DNA from 2 places in the Bacillus shivajii genome. Region 2 is predicted to be linked to the other one. Evidence: predicted binding sites of a transcription regulator. Region 2 holds the regulator's gene; the other holds the start of a gene.
The links. Region 2 encodes LexA, which represses DNA repair genes until DNA is damaged. Its sites were predicted from a motif close to CGAACATATGTTCG; they were not measured.
Positions count from the first base shown of each region.

Region 1 (3,430 bases), 880 kb from region 2:
ATGATATCGCAGACCTGCTTTTAAAAAAAGAAGCGCAAGTCGAGCGTCTTGAGATTACGAAACAAAGTTTAGAAGATATCTTCCTGTCACTGACAGGATCATCTTTAAGGGATTGAGAGGTACAGTGCGATGATTTTTAGTATGATCAAAACAGAATTGAAAAAACAATTGACAGATAAAGGCTTTTTCTTTTGGTTACTTGGGATGCCGATTCTTTTCATCGTCTTATTCTCGTTCATTTTCGGTGCGGTTGATGAGGTCACTTTTACCGTCCATTATATCAATGAAGATGCAACAGAAATGTCAGAACAATTTCTTATGATTATCGAGGAAGCAGAAGTTTTTGATCTGATCGAGAAGTCAAGTGAACAAGCGGCTATAGAGGAGTTGGAGGGCGGTAATATATCTACCCTTATTATCATCCCAGAAGGATTTGAAAACCGCCTTTATGAAGGGAAACAAAATGCCATTGACTTTCATTTCGATTCACTAAAACAAGACTCGGTTCGTCCGGTTCAAAACCTTGTTGAAAACATCGCTTATTCTTTTCAACAAGAAAAAGTGGAACAGATATTAAGAGAGCGAGTTTCAAACGAAGAAGAGTTAACGGCGTTATTAGAGCCACCATTCTCTATTAATGAAGTCGCTCAGCAGTCTGAGGAACAAAATGCGATTACGCAAATCGTACCAGGTTATACGGTTATGTTCACCTTTTTCATCATCATTTCAATGGTCAACTCATTTTTGAAAGATCGAGAAGGCGGAATGCTAGCGAGGCTAGCAAGCACACCATTAAATAAGTACCAATATTTATTAGGAAAGTGGGTCCCTTTTATCATTATCGTCTTTGTACAAGTTTGGGTGTTACTTGGCTTTGGTTACCTTGTTTACGATCTTTATCTCGGTAATTTATTTGCGATTTTCATTTTATCGATCGTTCTATCACTCACAACAACTGGTTTAGGCCTTGCCATCGCACTTTTTGCGAAAAGTGAAAACTTTGGGATTGCAATTACACAAGTGTTAGCTTTAGGTGGCGCAATGCTAGGTGGCCTTTGGGTTCCGATCGAGTTTTTACCAGAACTCATGCAACGAATCGCTTTATTTGTTCCACAATATTGGGCACAAGCAGGATTTCAAGATATTATGCTTCGCGGCGCAGGTGTAACAGATATTGGGGCATCAATAGCCGTATTACTTATCGTTGCGATTATAGGCCTGCTTTTTGCAGCAAAACATTTCAATAAATTTTTAAATGGGGCGAAAAGCTAGGGAAGTCACAAATAAAAATCATTTTTTACACAAGCTTAGAGGCTGATGTTTACAAGATAAACATTTCTCTAAGCTTTTTTCATTATTTGACAAATAATGATGTTAAAAAGTTGAGGCCGCTGAAAAACCACTTGATAAAAGGATTTTTTGGACGGACATCATGACTTTTTCAGTGGGCTTAAAAAAAGGGCGGGGCATTTTTCCAGTTGATATAAAAATGGTCATTGCATATAATAAAAAATAGAACACGAACATATGTTCTTTTACAAGGAGTGAGAACATGGATATTGCGTACGATTCACTACCAAAGCGGACGATTATGTGTATTGATATGAAAAGTTTTTACGCAAGTTGTGCGGCAGTCGCGCTCGGGCTTGATCCTTTAACATGTCATTTAGCGGTTGTAGGGGACACAGAGCGGGAAGGAAGTGTTATTTTAGCCGCGACACCGGCTTTAAAAAGAGACTTCGGGATTAAAACCGGAAACAGGCTTTTTGAAGTGCCGAAAGATTCACGAATTCAACTCGTTAACGCAACGATGGCGACGTATTTAAATATTTCAGTGCAAGTGACAGAACTGTTTTATCAATATGTCCCGATGGAGGCGATCCATACGTACAGTGTGGACGAAAGCTTTCTTGACATTCGTGGTACCGAGCGGTTGTGGGGGAGTGATTGGGAACTAGCTGAAAAAATTCGCGATGACTTATATAAGCGATTTGGGCTTTCATGTGCAATCGGGATTGGTCCGAACATGCTCATGTCAAAAGTATGTTTAGATATTGAGGCAAAAAAGCGCGGAATTGCGAAGTGGACGTATGATGATGTCGAGAAAAAACTTTGGCCGATCTCGCCTCTGCAAAAAATGTGGGGGATTGGTTCGAGAGTGGAGAGAAGACTTAATCATATGGGGATCTTTTCAGTCGAGCAGCTTGCCGCTTATTCATTACCTAAATTAGAAAAAGCATTTGGCGTGATGGGCAACCAACTTTATTACCATGCTTGGGGTGTTGATCTTTCCGAGCTCGGGGCACCGATTTTGAACGGGCAAATTAGTTACGGAAAAAGCCAAATATTAATGAGAGATTATAATGATCCAATAGAAGTAAAGCGTGTTATTTTAGAAATGTGTGAAGAAGTGGCAGCGCGTGCGCGTGAAGAACGTAGGGCTGGGCAGACGGTTTGTCTCGGTGTCGGTTATAGTAAAGATGCTACAAGTGGAGGGTTTCATCGTCAAATGACGGTAGCAGAACCAACGAATATAACGATGGAGATGTACGACGTATGTTTAAAAATATTCGCAAAGAATTATGATGGTAGCACGGTACGGCGTGTTTCCGTTGCTTTAGCAAACATTTGTGATGATGACTCGATCCAGTTAAATTTGCTGGATACAGCTCGTCCGAAGCAACGAGAACTCGGCTATGCGATGGATGAAATTAGACGAAAGCATGGGTCAAACGCATTATTACGAGGTGTTTCTTATGCACAAGGAGGAACTGCCCGTCACCGAAATACACTTGTCGGAGGCCATAAAGCATAAAGAGGAGAACGGGGTCTGCCCCGTTCTCCTTAAAAATTATGCAATCACTGAAAGGTCAATGATATCAGAGAAGGATACTCTTTCTTTGCCCTCCCTTGTTTGAAGTACTAATTTATTTGCCGTTTGATCAATGCGAAGAACTTCTCCTTCAATAAATATTTCATCGCCATCTCCAAATAATGTGAGCTTAATTGAATGGTTTTCATAATAAGCTTTTCCAAGGACTCGACTCCATTCTTCGAAAACTTGTTCATCTAATGCCGGTTTTTCCTTTTTTTCTTGTTGCTCTGTTAACTCTTTTAATCGTTTGACATGTTCAGGAAGCATCATCGATGTCCACTTAATCACACCACGATCTCGATTCATTTTGATCACTCCTAAAAATTATTTTAAATGATGGTTTACTGAAATTTGATAGTTACCTTGGGTGAATTGTTTATTAAAATGGTTGTTTTCTAAAAGATTGCTCCTGCGATTACTCGTCGCAGGTAAAGAGTGTTGCTATTGCATTGTAGGAGTAGTATATAAACTCAAAGAAGTGAAAGGCGGCGACTCCAGCGACGAACGTCATCTTCAAGAGTAAGCTTCGAGTTGTCTCGACGGACCCATCCTCAA
Region 1 is NZ_CP084703.1:1,620,513-1,623,942, forward strand. Features, by position in the region: gene LGQ02_RS07885 (ABC transporter ATP-binding protein) at 1-116, shown strand, start outside; gene LGQ02_RS07890 (ABC transporter permease) at 130-1,272, shown strand; gene LGQ02_RS07895 (Y-family DNA polymerase) at 1,553-2,815, shown strand; gene LGQ02_RS07900 (YolD-like family protein) at 2,852-3,181, opposite strand.
Region 1: a site for LexA is predicted at 1,521-1,534, ahead of LGQ02_RS07895 (Y-family DNA polymerase). Genes of this name have one in related genera too.

Region 2 (3,430 bases):
TGCTTTTTGTCAATTAAATTTATGGATGGGTCATAACCTTGTTCAACTGCTTTTTTCATGCCTCTTTTAATTTTAAGGTTATGAAGCTTCCTTTGATACTCTTCTACGATTGAAACAATATCTAATATCATTGTATCTGTTTCAGAAAGAACCATTGTCCCCATATCCTCCATTGTATAGATACGAATCCCTAATTTATTTAACTGATGTATTAATGCTACTTTTGCATTACCACGGCCAAGCCTAGTATCGTCTTGGATGAGTAAAGCGTTTGCTTTGCCTTCTTTAAATGTTGTAAGCATATTCAAAAAACCATCTCTGTCTACATCATAGCCACTTGCTTTTTCTTCTACAACGTCAACGACCTTCATCCCCCATTCATCGGCCCCTTTTAATAATTCCTCTTGCTGCCTTTTAAGGGATGTCTCTTGAGTTTCTTTTTCTGTACTTACTCTTGTATAGATAATTGCACGAAGCTTCATTCTGTTACATAACCCTCCAAATCTACAGGAATAGTAAGTTTTTGACCTGGGTATATATTAGAATCATTTAATTCATTTTTTTCTTGTATCCATAAAATAACAGACTGAACAGGCATATCTACATTGTCAGCTTGTACTGAGGCAATCGTCCATAAAGATTGCCCCTCTTCAACAACCCACTCTTCTGTTAATAGACGTTGATCATCAGGAAGTTCCGATGCCGTTGCAGTTGTCCATATAAATAAACCCATCGCTAAAAATAAAACAAATATCGAACAATCGATTCCTCTTTTAAAACTTTTTAACTTTACCATATTACTCACTCCACTTTAAACGAATGTTTGTTCGTATACATACTATCAAGAACATCTGTTCGTGTCAACACAAAAAGAGAACGGATGTTTGCACCTTTTTTTTAGCCATGGTATAATGTTCCTGAAATAATTATTCAGATTTTGATGTAAATGAGCTAGTCAATTTATTTTGTGAACTATTTTGAACTTACGTAGAACACCGCATAAAATCAATCAATAAACGAGGTGCATTCAATGACAAAACTATCAAAAAGGCAACAAGATATACTTGCTTTTATAAAAGACAAAGTAAAAGAAAAAGGGTACCCACCATCTGTTAGGGAAATAGGTGAAGCAGTCGGACTCGCTTCCAGTTCAACTGTACATGGACACCTGTCTCGATTAGAAAAGAAAGGATATATTCGCCGCGACCCAACAAAGCCTCGAGCTATTGAAGTTATAGGAATGGAAGATGAACCATCACGAGTATCCGAATCACCTTCTTTATATATTCCTGTCATTGGTAAAGTTACTGCCGGTTCACCGATTACAGCTATTGAAAATATTGAAGAGTATTTACCAATGCCCGCACATTTAGTTGGCGATGAAAATTCGTTTATTCTTGAGATTCAAGGAGATTCGATGATTGAAGCTGGTATATTTGATGGGGATTATGTCGTCGTACGTCAGCAACAAAGTGCTAATAACGGTGATATTGTCGTTGCAATGACAGAGGAAGATGAAGCAACTGTTAAACGCTTTTTCAAAGAAAAAGATCATGTTCGCTTGCAACCAGAGAACGCAACACTTGAACCGATCATCTTAAGAAATGTTCATATATTAGGAAAAGTTGTTGGAGTATTCCGGACGATTCATTAAAAACCACCCAAATGGGTGGTTTTTTGTGTGACTAAAAAATCACAAAATCACAATAAGATAAAGCCACCTATTAAATTGGTCAATTCTCCACTGTTTAAATATTAGTTACATAAATCAACAACATACCCGAACACTTGTTTTCTAACCTCTGAATTGTTAATATAAATATAATTTCATGTTATTTTTCTACCTTTTTGCCATCATTTTTAATTACTTCTAAAAATCCCCTTAGATTTATACCTTCTATACACCTTTAAAACAATCGAATTTGAACTTCCAAGAATCACTTCAAATAAAAGTTTGATCGAAAGTAGGTGATCATTTTTTAACACTCTCAACCTTTTAATTACAAAAAAACTTATATCAATTAAAGGAGTGTAGATGAATGGCCTCTATTATGTCAAATGTTGAATGTCCACAATGTAAAAAAACAGCATTAGAAGATTTCTATTATAAAACTGATGAAACATTTTTGTGTTGTTTTCATTGTGGGTATTATTATCAAAGGGAACAAAAATACGACGAAGCTAAAAGAGAGATGTTTACAGAAGAAAAAGAATGGTATGGATACGGAGTCTACTCTTTAGTTAAAAATGATGGGTCTAAAGGTATAACAAAAGTATTAAACGTAGAGATTACAGAAGACGAGAAAGAAGAAATGATAAAATCTTTTGAATCAAAAGAATCAAAAGATGTTGACATGAAGAAAAGTTATTTCATCCTCTATGATAAGGGGGCGTTTACCCTTTTAGCAGGAACTTACCCTAAAGATTTTCAACTCTCTTATAAAGAATGGGAGTCTATTTATGATACTGATGATTCATTAAGTATGTATGAGTAGTAAAAAGCCCTTGATACTGAATACGTATCAAGGACTTTTTTGCTATTAATAAGTCGTCATGTACTGCTCTCTCTCCCAAGGATGTACTTGGGTTCTAAACATGTCCCACTCGATTTCTTTTGCTTCAATAAAGTGTTCAAGTGCGTGTTCACCAAGAGATTTCGTAATGACTTCATTTTTCTTCAATGCATCAATGGCACCTTTTAATGTTGCAGGCAATGCATGAATTCCTTCTGCTTCTCTTTCCTCTTCATCCATTGCATAAATGTTACCATCAGTTTCAGATGGTGGTGTCATTTCGTTACGAATTCCATCAAGACCGGCTGCAAGTAAAGCTGCCATTGCTAAGTATGGGTTTGCTGCTGGGTCTGGACTACGTACTTCAATACGCGTACTAATTCCTCTTGAAGATGGAATGCGTACTAATGGAGAACGATTTCTCATTGACCAAGCGATATAACATGGCGCTTCATATCCAGGAACTAAACGCTTATAAGAGTTCACTGTAGGGTTTGTGATGGCTGTGTAAGCATCTGCATGCTTTAGTGTACCAGCTAAAAATTGCATCGCCGTTTCACTTAATTGCGTTGGTGTATCCGCGTCAAAGAAAGCATTTTCTTTTTTACTGCGGAAAAGTGACATATTCGCATGCATCCCGCTTCCGTTCACTCCAAATAGTGGTTTAGGCATGAATGTTGCGTGAAGACCGTGCTTTCTTGCGATCGTCTTTACAACGAGCTTAAACGTTTGGATGTTGTCACACGTAGTTATTGCATCAGCATATTTAAAGTCAATTTCGTGTTGACCTGGCGCAACTTCGTGGTGAGATGCTTCAATTTCAAAGCCCATATCTTCAAGTTCTAACACGATATCACGGCGGCAATTTTCACCTAAATCCGTTGGAGCTAAGTCGAAATATCCACCTTTATCATTTA
Region 2 is NZ_CP084703.1:2,500,165-2,503,594, forward strand. Features, by position in the region: gene LGQ02_RS12225 (YneB family resolvase-like protein) at 1-482, opposite strand, end outside; gene yneA (cell division suppressor protein YneA) at 479-796, opposite strand; gene lexA (transcriptional repressor LexA) at 1,031-1,654, shown strand; gene LGQ02_RS12240 (hypothetical protein) at 2,040-2,495, shown strand; gene glnA (type I glutamate--ammonia ligase) at 2,541-3,430, opposite strand, start outside.